DNA from 2 places in the Cryobacterium sp. TMS1-13-1 genome. Region 2 is predicted to be linked to the other one. Evidence: riboswitches for the same ligand, from Rfam matches in the RefSeq annotation. Region 2 holds a riboswitch; the other holds the start of a gene.
The links. Region 2 has a riboswitch for thiamine pyrophosphate ahead of E3T31_RS09415 (ECF transporter S component). Riboswitches for the same ligand answer to the same signal wherever they lie in the genome.

Region 1: linked by a shared signal. The riboswitch ahead of thiC (phosphomethylpyrimidine synthase ThiC) and the one ahead of E3T31_RS09415 (ECF transporter S component) in region 2 are both predicted to bind thiamine pyrophosphate.

The regions. Positions count from the first base shown of each region.
Region 1 covers NZ_SOGX01000008.1:230,138-237,728, forward strand. Annotated here, with positions in the region: gene E3T31_RS07910 (BTAD domain-containing putative transcriptional regulator) at 1-861, opposite strand, end outside; gene E3T31_RS07915 (hypothetical protein) at 963-1,544, opposite strand; partial or broken gene E3T31_RS07920 (family 1 glycosylhydrolase) at 1,629-1,808, shown strand; gene thiC (phosphomethylpyrimidine synthase ThiC) at 1,929-3,560, opposite strand; TPP riboswitch at 3,579-3,686, opposite strand; gene E3T31_RS07930 (response regulator transcription factor family protein) at 3,852-4,820, opposite strand; gene hxlB (6-phospho-3-hexuloisomerase) at 4,935-5,519, shown strand; gene hxlA (3-hexulose-6-phosphate synthase) at 5,578-6,201, shown strand; gene E3T31_RS07945 (FAD-binding oxidoreductase) at 6,619-7,591, shown strand, end outside.
Region 2 covers NZ_SOGX01000010.1:27,161-34,751, reverse strand. Annotated here, with positions in the region: gene E3T31_RS09435 (hypothetical protein) at 1-273, opposite strand; gene E3T31_RS09430 (AAA family ATPase) at 347-916, opposite strand; gene E3T31_RS09425 (energy-coupling factor transporter transmembrane protein EcfT) at 903-1,685, opposite strand; gene E3T31_RS09420 (ABC transporter ATP-binding protein) at 1,682-3,178, opposite strand; gene E3T31_RS09415 (ECF transporter S component) at 3,187-3,825, opposite strand; TPP riboswitch at 3,859-3,968, opposite strand; gene E3T31_RS09410 (hypothetical protein) at 4,012-4,233, shown strand; gene E3T31_RS09405 (hypothetical protein) at 4,297-4,623, opposite strand; gene dinB (DNA polymerase IV) at 4,650-5,864, opposite strand; gene E3T31_RS09395 (ABC transporter permease) at 6,038-6,838, opposite strand; gene E3T31_RS09390 (ABC transporter permease) at 6,848-7,591, opposite strand, start outside.

The DNA of each region.
Region 1 (7,591 bases), on a different contig from region 2:
CACTCCCAGCTGTTCGTACAGCACGAGAAGGGCCGAGAGCACGTCGGCAAGGTCACCGTCTTCGGCGGCCGTCGCGTGCAGCAGACGCAGCTGGGCTGAGCGCAGAATCTGGCCGGGTGCGCAGCCCAGTTCGCTCTGCATGGCATGGCGGCACCGGTCATAGGCTTGCAGGCCCTGGGCGTGGCGCCCGGCAGCCTCCAGCCCGAGGATGAGGGCCGTCCAGGCTCGTTCATTGAGCGGGTCATCGGCAATCGCGAGGTTGGCGAGATCGACGGAATCGTCGATCCGGTGCAGAGCAGCGGCGGTTTCGGACGCCAGAACGCGGGCTACGGTCAGCCGGGACGCGTGCTGGTCACGTGCCTCCGATGCCCACGCTGCGACCAGTTCATCGCAGAGCAGTGGGGCTTCGGCGAGGTCGAGGGCGCGAAGTAAGAAGGGGTAAGCCAGCTCGGGATTGGTTTTCTGGGCTCGTTGCAGCAGATGGTCGAACTGGTCAAGGTCGACATCGACCAGGTCGCGGTCCAACACATAGCCGCCGGTCGTTGTCTGCAACGGCCCGAGCTTTCCCGCACCGGGCTGCAGGTGGCTGCGCAGCACGCTGACATAACTTTCCAGGGTGGGCAGGGCTTCGACCGGAGGGTTTGCTCCCCAGAGCAATTCGATCAGGTGGTCTTTCGACACCGGGAGGCCAACGTGTACGAGAAGAATCTCCAGGATCTGGCGTGGTTTCGGTCCGCCGAGTTGGTGGGCGTGCAGAACAATGGAGCCGCGTCGAATGGTCAGGTTGCCGAAGAGTTGAACGTTGAGGTGTGCGACGGGCGCGCTGGCTGGCTGCACTCGGGTGTCCGATTCCATTGTCATGAAGACCTCCACTGTTGGAATGCGACAATGGTGCCGGTTTGCCCAAGCCCGGGGTAAGCCGCGGGTGGACTAGGGAACTACCCCCAATTTCGGGGACAATTTCAGGAGTTGGTATGGTGCCCGGTTCCGAGGGACAGGCTGGCCCCCTGAGGCCCGTCCAGGACGAGGGCAATGACCTGATTGGGGATTTCGAAAACGAGGGTCGCTTGAACGGATGCTCCGCTCTGCTCTGCCGGGTCGACCCAGAGCGCGGTGGACCGCGCGCCGAGTCCGGACAGGGAGTAGTCGGCGGCGCGAAAGGCGAGGCCGGAGGCATCCGTTTCGGTCAGTTCGAGCAGAATGCGCACGCGGTGGGCCCCGGGCTGCACCGGGCTGGAGAGCAGGTCGGCGGCGGTCGCCGGCACCCAGCCATCGGTTTCGAGCGGGATGATCGCGCTGATGCGGGCGAGTCCGCCGGGCACGGTGGCCGTGTCGCCGAACGGGGTGCTCGGCTTCGTACCGGTGAGCAGCAGCACGCCAGCCAGTGCGGCCATCACGAGCCAGGCGATGGCCAATGGGATCAGAATTTTGCGGCGGCGTTGGAACAGGGTTCGAGGCGGGGGACGCCTGTGCCGTGTGGTGCCCGAATGCTTCTCCCCGTCGTCGGGACGCACCAGACGCAGCGTTACATTCGCGGGAGTCATGTGCGGCATTCTGGCCGCGGGACCATGGGAAAACCCTGCTCCGGTCTGGTTTGTCGCGGATGGGCTGGCGTGGGCGCGCCCGTCGAGGACGGCATCGAGGTGCTCGGCTACGAGCACTGGAGCGCCCTCGACAACTACGAGTGCGCGAGCGGATTCCGGCCGACATTCGGGCTCATCGAGGTCGACCGCGAGACGTTCGTTCGCACGCCGAAGCCGAGCCTGGCCTGGCTGGGCGGGGTCGCGCGGGCGAACGGGCTGGAGTAGCGGCTCTTCGCGACCGGTCGTTCACAACTGCTCGCGGCGCCAGCGATCCGGGCCCGGCGACCCCGGAAGCGGCGACCGTGGGAGTGTCGGTGGGCATCCGCTTGTCGAAAATGACCGTCATCAGAGCACCCGAAGCGGCAGGTAGACCGAGCTGCCCAGACGGGTGAACTCGGCCGACTTCTCGGCCATTCCCGCCTCGATGGCCTCGAGACTGGTGAGGCCGTTTTCTTCGGCGTACACCCGAACATCCGCTGAAATGCGCATGGAACAGAACTTGGGCCCGCACATGGAACAAAAGTGGGCGGCCTTGGCTGGGCCGGCCGGCAGTGTCTCGTCGTGAAAGCTCTGCGCGGTGTCCGGGTCGAGCGAGAGCGCGAACTGGTCGGTCCAACGAAACTCGAACCGGGCCCGACTGAGGGCGTCGTCGCGTTCCTGGGCGCGCGGATGGTGTTTGGCCAGGTCGGCGGAGTGGGCGGCGATCTTGTACGTGATCACGCCGGTTTTCACGTCGTCGCGGTTGGGGAGGCCGAGGTGTTCCTTGGGCGTGACGTAGCAGAGCATGGCGGTGCCGGCCTGGGCGATGATGGCCGCGCCGATCGCGCTCGTGATGTGGTCGTAGGCCGGCGCGATATCGGTGGCGAGCGGGCCGAGCGTGTAGAACGGGGCCTCCTCGCAGAGTTCCTCCTCAAGGCGCACATTTTCAACGATCTTGTGCATCGGAACGTGACCCGGCCCCTCGATCATCACCTGCACGCCGTGCGACTTCGCGACCTTCGTGAGCTCACCGAGGGTGCGCAGCTCGGCGAACTGGGCCTCGTCGTTGGCGTCGGCGATCGAGCCGGGGCGCAGGCCGTCGCCGAGCGAGAAGGTCACGTCGTAGCGGCGCAGAATTTCGCACAGCTCCACGAAGTGGGTGTAGAGAAAGCTCTCCTGGTGGTGGGCGAGGCACCAGGCGGCCATGATCGAGCCGCCGCGCGAGACGATGCCGGTCACCCGGTTGGCGGTCAGCGGCACGTAGCGCAGCAGCACGCCGGCGTGCACGGTCATGTAGTCGACGCCCTGCTCGCACTGCTCGATCACGGTGTCGCGGTAGATCTCCCAGGTGAGCAGCGACGGGTCGCCGTTGACCTTTTCGACGGCCTGGTAGAGCGGAACGGTGCCCACCGGAATGGGCGAGTTGCGCATGATCCACTCCCGAGTGAGGTGAATGTCCTTGCCGGTGGAGAGATCCATCAGGGTGTCGGCGCCCCAGCGGGCCGCCCAGACCATCTTCTCGACCTCTTCGGCGATCGACGAGGTCACCGCCGAGTTGCCGATGTTCGCGTTGATCTTCACGGTGAAGGCCTTGCCGATGATCATCGGCTCGCTCTCCGGATGCTTGTGGTTGGCCGGAATGACGGCCCGGCCGCGCGCCACCTCGTCGCGGACGAGCTCGACCGAGACGCCCTCGCGCGCGGCGATGTAGGCCATCTCCGGCGTGACAATGCCGGCCCGGGCCCAGACCAGCTGGGTGGCAGCGCCGTCGATGGGCAGCGGATGCTCCCACCCGGCTCTGGTCTGCGGCAGCCCCTTCTCGAGATCGATACTGGCCGTCTCGTCGGTGTACGGGCCGGACGTGTCGTACAGGTCGAAGTGTTCGCCGTTGCTGAGGTTCACCCGGCGAACGGGAATTTCGAGCCCGGGCCAGTCCTCTACCGGTTCGTAGCGTTTGCTGCTGCCCTGGATCGGGCCGGTCGTGACCGTTTTTGACATGGTTGTTTCGTCAATTGTGCGCATTGGTTTCGAACTTCCTACGCCGGCATTACCCGGACAGGTTCAACGGTCGACGGCCCTGGCCGTCCTCTCAGCTCGCTGGTGCGCGCTCCCGTGGTTGGTGTGTCTTCTGACTCCTTCACCCTAGCGCTGGTTGCGCGCTCGGGTCCTACCGGGGTCGCGGTCACCGCGCCCGGTGGGGGCCATCGCGCCACGCATCGCTGGCGCGATGACCGGGAGCTGGCGCCCGAGTCTGCGGCGGGCCAGGCATAGCTGGCGCTGGGCATCCGCTTAGCGAGCGAGGGCGGCCAGCTCGGCGCGGGTCGAGGCGCCGACCTTGCGCAGCAGGTTGGCCACGTGAAACTTCACTGTGTTCTCGCTGATGGTCAGGGCCTGTGCGATGGCCTTATTGCGCGCCCCAGAGGCGACGAGTTCGAGCACGTCGCGTTCGCGTGGGCTGAGGCCCCAGGCCGCAGCGGCGGTGACGGATGCCGTGGGCGCGTCGAGCGGCAGCGACACGGCCATCTCGGAGCCCCAGCCGGCGGTGGCCTCGACGTTGAGGGTGCCGCTGAGGGCGACGACGCGGGCGGCGAGCTGGCGCACGCTCGGAACCTCGGCATCGAGGTTGCCCGGACCGTCGTCCCGAATGCGGATGAGCAGGTTACTTCCGTCGCAGTCCCACTGCACGCGCACCCGCGCGACCCCGGCCTGTTCGACGAGGGCGAGTACGGCGCCGCGCACGATGGCGCGGGCTTCGTGGGCGACCTCGCCGGGCAATGCCCGACCGTTCACCGGGGGCTCGATGAACTGCACGTCGAGGTCGCCGAAGCGCACGAGCGGGCGCAGGTCGTTCCTGAGGCGTTCGAAGGCGCGGGCGACGGGTTCCTCGGTGAGACTGCGATCGAGGTCGCTCACCGCGCGCAGGGCGACCATCGCGGCGGCGGCGAGTTCGGTGGCCTTCTGTCGGGCGGCGGTGTCACTCGTGCTGCCGGAGCGCAGCACGGCGAGCAGGGATTCCAGCGTGGTGGCGTGTGCGTCGGTGAGGTCGGCGATGAGTTTGGAGCGTTCGGCGGCTGCGCTGCGCGCTGTTTGAACCGGGGAGTTTGCGGGGAGCGTCGGGCGTTTTGCGGTCGTGGCGGATGACGCGGCCGGTTCGGCTGCTCCGGTACCAGCATCAGACCGGAGGGCGGCGGCCGTGCTGCGCGCAGCGGCCTCAGTGGCGGTGGCGCGCACGCCGGGGTTAGATGGAGCGGAAGTCATGCCCCCCAGCCTACCCGGGCCATCCTCGGAACCCACCCAGAGCCATCCGTTTGGGTAGGAAAACCGCTCGTTTGGCGGGCAGCATTCCCACTCGAAGGAGTGGACCATTGAATCATGACCGAAACGACAACCACCCCACTGGCAGCGGATGCCCTCGGCCTCATTTTCGCCGAGAACGGCCGCGTCGTCGAGGCGCTGCGATCGGCATCCGCTTCAGTACTGGATGAGGCGGCAACCCTGCTCGCCGCGGCGCCCCGGGTGTTCGTGCTCGGCGCTGGCCGCTCCGGGCTGGCACTGAAGATGACCGCGATGCGACTCATGCACCTCGGCCTCGACGTGCACGTGGTGGGCGAGGTGACCAGCCCGGCGATCGTGTCGGGCGACGTGCTGCTGGTGGCGAGCGGATCCGGAACGACGGGCGCCATTGTGCGTGCCGCCGAGACGGCTCACGGCGTGGGGGCGAGCATTCTCGCGCTGACCACTGCGCCCGAGTCGTCGCTCGGGCGGCTCGCCGCGGTGACCGTGGTAATTCCCGCGGCTGCCAAGCAGGACCACGCTGGGCAGGTGTCGGCCCAGTACTCGGGCGGCCTGTTCGAGCAGTCGGTGTTGTTCGTCGGCGACGCCCTGTTTCACACGCTCTGGAAGGCGAGCGGTTCCACGGCCGAACAGCTCTGGCCGCGTCACGCCAACCTCGAATAGGGCGCGCACCATTTCCAAAAACTTTCCACTCTTAATTACTAATAGAAAGTAGAATCCCATGAAGCTTCAGGTAGCTATGGACGTACTGACCACCGAAGCGGCGCTCACGCTGGCTGCTCAGGTTGCACCGCACGTCGACATCATCGAGCTCGGCACCCCGCTGATCAAGGCAGAGGGCCTGCGCGCCGTCACCGCGATCAAGAACGCGCACCCCGACAAGATCGTCTTCGCCGACCTCAAGACGATGGATGCCGGCGAGCTCGAAGCCGACATCGCCTTCGCCGCCGGTGCAGACCTCGTAACCGTGCTCGGCACGGCCGGAGACAGCACCATTATCGGAGCTGTCGCCGCCGCGACCAAGCACGGCAAGGGCATCGTCGTTGACCTCATCGGCGTTGCCGACAAGGTCACCCGCGCCCGCGAGGTCACCGCGCTCGGTGCCCAGTTCGTCGAGATGCACGCTGGACTCGACGAGCAGGCCGAGCCCGGCTTCTCGCTCGCCACACTGCTCAACCAGGGCGAGACCGCCAAGGTTCCGTTCTCCCTTGCCGGCGGCGTGAACCTGTCGACCATCGCTTCGGTGCAGCGCGCCGGAGCAACGGTCGCCGTTGCCGGCGGAGCAATCTACGGCGCCAAAGACCCGGCTGCAGCTGCTGCCGCCCTTCGCGCCGCGATTATCTAGTCACTCGCGTTCTCTGGTGCCGTCCCGCTTCTGCGGGGCGGCACTTTTGCGTTAAGCGGATGCCCCTGCCGGGTGACGAGAAATCCGACCGGGCCCGGGCCCGGAAACCGGGCCCATGTTGGATCATGGGCCCACGTCCCGGGCCCGGTCGACGGGGGCATCCTGCACGCATGGGCCCAGGTTCCGGGCCCGGGCCTCGGGGCACGTGTTTCGCGGGACCTGCGTCAGTGCGCGGGGGTGTGCCGCCTCCCGCGTAGCGGCGCAACCCCCGCGTAGCGTGACGCGGATGGGGCAACCCGCGAACAGAGCGGATGCCGCGCCCCGGCCTGTCGGTGGGCGCGGCTAGGCTGGTGGCGCCCAGACTAGTTGGCGGCATCGTCGCCGCGAGAGGACGCCACCCATGACCAGCAGCCACGCATGAGCAGCACCATTTTCGACCGGGCCCGGCCAGCGGCATCCGTTGTTAAAACCTCGCTCACGGGAACACGCCTGGGCTCGTTTTGGCTCGAGGACCTCGAGCCGCGTACCGGCTATCCAGCGCTCACCGGCGACCTGCGCTGCAACCTCGCGATCGTTGGCGGCGGCTACCTCGGACTGTGGAGTGCGGTGCTGGCCAAGCAGCAAAACCCTGATGCGAGGGTGCTTTTGTTGGAGGCGCGCACGGTCGGCTGGGCGGCATCCGGTCGCAATGGCGGCTTCTGCGAGGCGAGCCTGACCCACGGTGACGACAACGGGCGCAGTCGCTGGCCGAAAGAGATCGACCGACTGACCGAACTGGGCAACGAGAACCTCGACGAGATCGAACGAGCGGTGGCAGACCTCGGCATCGACTGCGATTTTGAACGCACCGGATCCATCGACCTCGCCATCGAAGAGCATCAGATTGAGTGGCTGCGCGAAGAGCCGACCGGCGAAAACGTGGTGTTTCTCGACGAGTCCGCAGTGCGGGCCGAGGTCGCGTCACCGACCTACCTCGCCGGCGTCTGGCACCGGCGCAGCACCGCCCTCGTGCATCCGGGCAAGCTCGCCGCCGAACTGGCGCGCGTGGCGACCGACCTTGGAGTGGAGATCTTCGAGCACTCGCTCGTGCAGAGCGTGGACACGGCCCGACATCGGCCGGCCCAGGGCGCCCGGGTAGTGACCGCGGGCGGCACCGTGACCGCCCAGAAGGTCGCGCTCGCCACCAATGTTTTTCCCTCGCTGCTCAAACGCAACAAACTCGCGACCGTTCCGGTCTACGACTACGTGCTAATGACCGAACCGCTCGATGCGAGCCAGCTCGCCGCGATCGGCTGGCAGAATCGGCAGGGCCTAAGCGACCTCGCCAACCAGTTTCACTACTACCGGCTGAGCGCCGACAACCGCATTCTGTTTGGCGGTTACGACGCTG
Region 2 (7,591 bases):
TTAAATCGGCTCCAACTCGGTGTCGATCGGATCGCTCTCGCCCTTGTCGAAGGAGTAGCGCACGCGGCGTTGCCCGTTGACGTCGCGTTCGTCGACCTCGTCGTACCAGAACACCGATTCCAGACCGGCGACGGCGGCGACCATGCTGATGCGGGCCGCGTGTTTACCGCGCACGAGCGCCCGGGAATCGATCTGGCCGTCGAGCGGGCCGTCGATGAACTCGGCGATATACAGGGTGGGGGCACCGGCATCGTCACGGTCGGAAGTATTCATGGCAGTTAATCTAGTCCTGTGCGCCCCGGGTTACCCGGTGGGCTTGCTGGCGCGTGTCGCCCGCTCTCGTCGCCTACCCGCCCGCCCGCAGGCGCACGGTGGCACGACGTTCCGGTGCCTCCTGCGTGAGGTAGGCCGTCCATTCGTCCTGCCACTGGTCCCAGTGCATTCGAAACGCCTCGCCGTCGCGGTCGAGCGCTCGTTGTTTGCGCAGGTCGTCGTCGGCGGCGAGCCACACGCGCACGTCGCTGAGCGGCTCATGCGCGGCCGCGAGCGTTCCGCAGCCCTCAACGATCAGTGGTCGTTCTTTAGTCAGCGGATGCCACTCGGCTCGCTGATTCGCGCTCCAGTCGTAGCGCTGCCAGGCCGCCGGCCGCCCGGTGCGTCGGGGTTCGAGAAGGTACCGGCGCAGGTGATCGATGGCCGCGTCGAGGCCGTCCCAGCCGGGGTAGATATCGTCCATGCGCACAAGCTGCGGGGTTTGACTGCCCGGCCACTCTGCCACGAGGGCGTCGGCGAGGGTGCTCTTGCCCGCGCCACTCGGTCCGTCGATGAGCACCACCGGGTTCGGCCCGGCAGCGGCGACGGCCTGGAACACCGGCGCCAGCAGGGTCGTGGCGCGCAGAGACTCACGCGAAGACAAAGTTCCAGTTTCCGGTGGATACCGAGATCGTGACGGCCAAAACGGCGATCATCAGCCCGATCCCGATGAGTGACCATTCCCGCAGGCCGAAGGTTGAACTCCGAGCCCAGGTGCGTTGGGTGGGAGCACCGAAGCCACGAGCTTCCATGGCGGTGGCGAGTTTACTGCCCCGCCGAATGGACAACACGAGGAGCGCGAAGGTCTGGTTGCCCAGGCGGCGCAGCACCGCGCCATCCGCTACCCCGCGTGCCCGGCGGGCAAGTCCCAGGGCCCGCCAGTCCTCGATGAACAGCCCGACCATCCGCAGCGCCGCAAGTCCGCCGAGCACGAACCGGGCTGGCAAGTGCACGACCTGTCCCAGCCCGTCGGCGAGATCGGTGGGATCGACGGTGATGAACAGGACGACGGCAGGCAGCCCGATCGCGAGCACCCGCAGGGTCGTGGCGAGGGCCAGATCGATTGAGCCATCGGTTACCTGGATGAATCCGAATGACCAATATTCCTGACCGGAGGCCTGGCCATACAGCAGCGTCGTGATCCCGGTGGACGGTGCAGCCAGCCAGACCAGCGCGGTTCGCCACAAGAAGACTCGAAGAGTAAGCCCAGCCCACAGAAAGAGCAGCATTTCGCAGGCCAGGGCGACGGCGGCGGAGACCCAATCGATGGTCAGCACCAGGACTGCGGCGAGCAGGAGCGCGGCAGCGAGTTTCGCGACCGGATTGATCCGGTCGATCGCTCGCACTCCCCGCGTGGGTGTCAAGACACTCATGGCAGAACCGCGCTGAGATCGTACTTGGAGCCGCGGCCCTCGACTCGAAATTCCCGATCAGCGACGGCGGCAACGAAGTCTGCGTCGTGGGAGACCGCGACGATGGCGGTGCCCGCGTCCAGGAGGTCACGCAGCAGCGCAACGATCTCCTGCCAGGTGCGAAAATCCTGACCGAACGTGGGTTCGTCCAGCACCAGAAGTCGGGGTTGGGTGGCCAGCACTGTGGCGACCGACAGACGTCGTTTCTCGCCACCGGACAGGGTGAATGGGTTGGCCTCGGCCAGGTGGTCCAGGCGAAGGCGATCCAGCAGATCGTCGACGCGCCGGTGCAGCAGTGCGTCCGACAGACCGAGGGCTCGCGGTCCGACGGCCAGTTCGGCGCGCACGGTGCCAGCGACGAACTGGTGTTCCGGGTCTTGAAAGACGGTGCCCACTCGACTCAGAAGCTGTCGCGATTTCCAGCGGATCGGGTCGCTCCCTGCGCCAGCGGCGAGAGCGCTGCTGGCGACGACCCGCCCGGCGGCGGGGCGCAGGAGCCCCGCCAGGGTGAGCGCGAGGGTGGACTTGCCGGCTCCGTTGGGTCCGGTGATGAGCAGAGCGCAGGCTTCCGGCACCTCAAGGTCGATATTTTCGGCAACCACAAAATCCCGAGTGCGCGCAATCGCGAGAGAACTGGTCGACAAGAGCGTTGGCTGAACGGTCTCTCGAGGAGGCCTTACGGGAAGCGTGTGTGGCACACCGGGTACCCAGACGCCGGAGGCGGTCAGTGCAACTCCCTGCGCGAGGAGAACGTCGCTAGGGGATCCGTCGGCCAGGACTCCCCCGTCGGCGCCCAGAACGATCACCCGGTCGACGAGGTCCTTCCAGATCTCAACCCGATGTTCAATAACGATGAACGTCGAGTCAGTGTGTGCCAGAACGCGGGCGACGGACTCGCGCACCTCCCGCACGCCGACCGGATCGAGATTTGCCGTCGGCTCGTCGAGGAGCAGCAGACCCGGCTGCATGGCCAACACTCCGGCGAGAGCAAGACGCTGTTTTTGGCCGCCCGACAAGGCGGACGTCGGGTGGCCAACGGGGACATCGAGGCCGACCATCTCGAGGGCATCCTGTACGCGCCGCCAAATTTCCTCACGCGGCACGCCGATGTTTTCGCAACCGAAGGCGACATCGTCGCCGACGCGAGCGAGAATTACCTGCGAGTCGGGGTCCTGGAGGACCAGGCCGACCTGACCCCTGGCGTTGCCAGGCTCGGTGCCGTTCACGCGCAGAGTACCGCGTTGCTCGCCCTCTTCGTCGCCGCCGAGCACGCCAGCCAGCGCGTGCAGCAGCGTCGATTTTCCCGAACCGGATGCACCGAGCAGGAGAATCCGCTCGCCAGGCTCGATGCGGAGGGACAGCTCGCTCACCGCCCAGCGCCGCCGACCGGAATGGCGCCAACCCCAGTCGCGAACGTCGACGGATGCGCCTCCCCGCGTCGCGCCCACCAGCATCCGCTCGCCTAGATCGCGGTTCGACCGGCGATGCGACCCGCCGCGAAGCGGTTGAGCGCGCCCGTGCGAGCCAGGCCGCGCGCAGCGAACCAGGACAGGAGCCCGGCGATAACGACGCCGGAAATAATCGCGCTCACGATATAAATCGTCGCGAATGCGCTCGCTGAACCGGGATACCACAGCACCAGGTCATTGATGGCCATGGCAAGTCCGGCCCCAGCGCCCGCCAACAACACGACGTAGAGACGATAGTTCGTGTAGAGGAACAGAGCGAAGACAAGCTCGGCGCCAAGACCCTGCACCAGGCCAGACACCAGCGTCAGTGGTCCCCATTGGTTGCCGATCAGCGTGGAAACGACGGCGGCAAGGAGCTCCGTGTAGAGCGCGGCCCCGGGTTTGCGAATGATGAGACCGCCGAGCACGCCAGCGAACAGCCAGCCTCCGCCCAGGAGGGCAGACAGGCCCGGCAGCAGCGGCGAAAGCAGACCGCTCAGGGGGTTGCTCGCCTGATTCCAGACGAGGAAGATGACACCGCTCGCGACGCCGATGACGCTGGCGACGACGATGTCGACGACGCGCCAGCGAAAGTTGCGCTTCGTGGCTCCCGCGGGAGCGGATTGCTTGAGTGAACTCGTTGTAGCGTGCACTGTTTCGTGCCCTTTCTGTAGGTAAATACAGGGCACGGGATTGAGAAGCCTCCCTGCGCTGGCATGATCCAGATCAGGTTCGACGGTCGAAGCTTGGTCAGCTTCCTCTCAGCCCGGTGTACCGGACTCCCGTGATCGTGCTCAAGTATAGTGCCCCGTTTAGACTGACGATATGGGGATCACGACATGAGCATCGGCATTCTGCTCGTTTTGGCGGCCCTGTACCTGCTGCTCATGCGCCGGTTCGTTCTACGGCGGCGGCGAATTGCGCAGGGTCTGCCGGTGAGCGGCCCCTGGCACTTTCCGGCCTGGTTGCGCCCAAGAGTGCCGCGCTGGGCGCGGCGACGCTTCGCGCGTCGCCCGCGCGCAGCGCGGCGGTTGCGCCACACCCGCCCGGGCCCACCTTAGCTCCGTGGGCCCATGATCTATCATGGGCCCGGTTTCCGGGCCCGGGCCCCGTGCAGAAAGCGACTACTTCTTTAGGGCGCGGATCACCCGGGCCAAGGCGCGGCCGGCGACGATGAGGAACGGCACACCGACGGCGAGCAGGGCGATGACGTTCGGCTCGAACCGGGCTGTACCGCCAGACTTGACGTACGCGCCGATCGGCAGCGAAACGCCGCCTCCGCCCCCGCCGGACCCGGCCCCGCCCTCACCGGCATCACCGCCGCCGAAGCCGTAGTAGGCGAGCGCGACGGGCACCAGGGTGACGCCATCGATCTGTACAGGGTCACCGTACGCCGACTTCACACCGGCGGAACGGAACGTTTCTGCGAGTTTTTCCGGGAGGCTGGTCATGCCATCAGGTTAGCGTGACTGAGACTTCAGGGGCGAGGTTTGAAGTGCGAGGCCGGGCGCACGGTTCCCGCTCCGAATCGCTCGGTCACGGTGTCCACGGCCAGCTCCGCGCCGCGCCAGTCTTCGTCCGGGTCCCAGAGTCCGACCGATCCAGATGCTGTGCCGAGCTGCTCCGCACGCACCCCGATCAGCCGCACCCGAATACCGGAGGCTGCCAGCAGGTCGAACGCGGCCACCGCCTCTTCGTAGATGCGCCGCCCCACATTGCTGGGTTCGGCGAGGGTGCGCGACCGCGTCACCGTGCTGAAGTCGGTGTAGCGCAGCTTGAGGGCGACCCGCCGTGCCACGAGATCGCCCCGCCGCAGCCGTACGGCAACGAGGTCGCACTGCCGCAGCAATTCGCTGCGCAGCCGGTCGACATCCGTCACATCGTGTTCAAAGGTCACCTCGTGGCCGATGCTCTTCTCCTCCCGCTCCAGCGTCACCACGCGCGGATCACGACCCCAGGACAGCTCGAACAGTTTCTGACCGGATGCCTCCCCCAGCGCTTTGCGCAGCACCGCCAGCGGCGTGTGCGCGATGTCGCCGATCAATTTCAGGCCGAGTCTGCTCAGCGCCTGCTCGGTGGCGGCCCCGACGCCCCACAGCGCGGCGACGGGCAGCGGATGCAGAAACTCGACCGTATCCTCGGCGGGAACGACGAGCAGCCCGTTCGGTTTGGCCAGGCCGGAGGCAAGTTTGGCGACGAACTTGGTAGAGGCCGCGCCCACCGAGCAGACCAGCCCGGTCTCGGCGAACACCCGGGCGCGAATGAGTTCGCCGATCACGCCCGGTGAGCCAAACAGGTTGGTCGCGCCGGCCACGTCGAGGAAGGCCTCGTCGATGCCGAGCCGTTCCACCAGCGGGGTCACGTCATCGAAAATGCTCATGACCCGGCTGGAAAAGTCCCGATAGAGCCCTATGTGCGGCTCGAGCACGATTGCATTCGGGCATTGCCGCAGCGCGAGCGCCATCGGCATAGCCGAGTTCACGCCGTATTTGCGGGCGATGTAGTTGGCCGCAGTGACGACCGACCGACCGCCGCGGTGGCCAACGATCACGGGCAGGTTGACGAATTCGGGGTGCGACAGCAACTCGACCGACACGAAGAACGCGTCGAGGTCGACGTGCAGCACGGTCGCAGAACGGTCGTCGACGTCCCGCGCCGACACCTGCCGCCCACTGCCGTCCTGACTACCCACCGAAAAACCCTAACCCGAACCCGGCCTGCGGCACTACCTCCCGGTGACGAGCGATCTCCTGCATAACTCCTGCAATTCCCTGCCGGCTGAGGCCGCCGCCGTCCATTCACGCGGGTGGGCGGCATCCGCTCTCACGTTCTGCAGGAGTTATGCGCAGGGAGGGGGCGAAACGGCTAGCGCACGACCTTCTCGGCGCCGGCGATCCGCTGCGCGAAGTAGATGGGAATGATCGAGATCAGCACGAGCACCACGGCGATCACGTTGACGACCGGGGCCTGGTTGGGCCGGAACAGGTTGTCCAGAATCCACAGCGGCAGCGTCTTCACACTCGACCCGGCCGTGAACGTCGTCACGATGATCTCGTCAAAGCTCAGCGCGAAGGCGAGCAGTCCCCCGGCAAACAGCGCCGAGCGCAATTGTGGAAAGGTGACCAGCCGAAATGTGGTCCAGATGCCGGCGCCGAGGTCTGAGGATGCGTCTTCGAGGCTGGTACCGAGGCGGCGCAGCCGGGCGATGACGTTGTTGAACACGGTCACGATGCAGAAGGTGGCGTGGGCGATGATGAGCGTCAAAATCGACAGCTGCACGCCCAACCCGGTGCGAAAGGCGTTGTTCAGGGCGATTCCGGTAACGATTCCGGGCAGTGCGATCGGCAGGATGACCAGCAGGCTGATGGCATCGCGGCCGAAGAATTCGAAGCGTTGCAGTCCGATCGAGATGAGCGTGCCGAGCACGAGGGCGATCGCCGTCGAGGCGAGCGCCACCTGCAGGCTGGTCACGACCGCGTCCAGGGCACCCTCGCTCTGAAAGGCCTTCGCCCACCATTCCAGGGTGAAGCCCGGCGGCGGCCAAGTGAGATTCTTGCTGGTGCTGAACGAGTTCACGAACACCACGAGCAGCGGCAGGTAGATCAGGGCCAACACCACGGCGGTGATGCCCGCGAGCAGTCCGCGGGCCGGTCGACTCAGACGCATGACAGGCTCCTACAGGTTGTTGAGCGCACCCGTGCGCCGCACAGCGGCCAGGTAGGCGAAGATGATCAGAATGGGAATGAGCGCGATCGCCGCAGCGAGCGGCAGGTTGTTCGCCGCGCCCACATTGGTATAGACGAGGTTGCCGAGCATCTGGTTGGCCCCGCCGACGATATTCACGGTGATGTAGTCACCGAGCGATAGCGAGAAGCTGAAGATCGACCCGGCGATGATAGCCGGCCAGATCATCGGCAGCACCACCAGGCGCAGCGTCGACCAGGTACCCCCACCGAGATCAGCGGATGCCTCGAGCAGCGAATCCGGTACCCGCTCCAGTCCCGCATATATCGGCAGAATCACGTACGGCAGCCAGAGGTATGACAAGGTGATGATCGTCGCCGGCAGCCCGTAACCGGGGCTGTGCCCGCCGAACGGAGACACGAGCCATTCGAAGATGCCGCCCTGCGAGAGAACAGAGCGCCAAGCGTAGGCCTTCACGAGGTAACTCGCCCAGAGCGGCATCAGAATGGCGATCACGAGGATGCGCTGAGCCCGGGGGCTGGCCACCTTGGCCATGTAGAACGCGATCGGCAGGGCAATCACAATGTCGATGATCGTCACCAGCAAGGCCACCCCCACCGTGCGCAGCGTCACGGTTTGGTAGAGCGAGCCGGTCAGCACCGCCACGATGTTGTCGAGCGTCCAGGTCTGCGAGATCTGCCCGGTGAACGAGTCGACCGTCCACAGAGCGGTGAT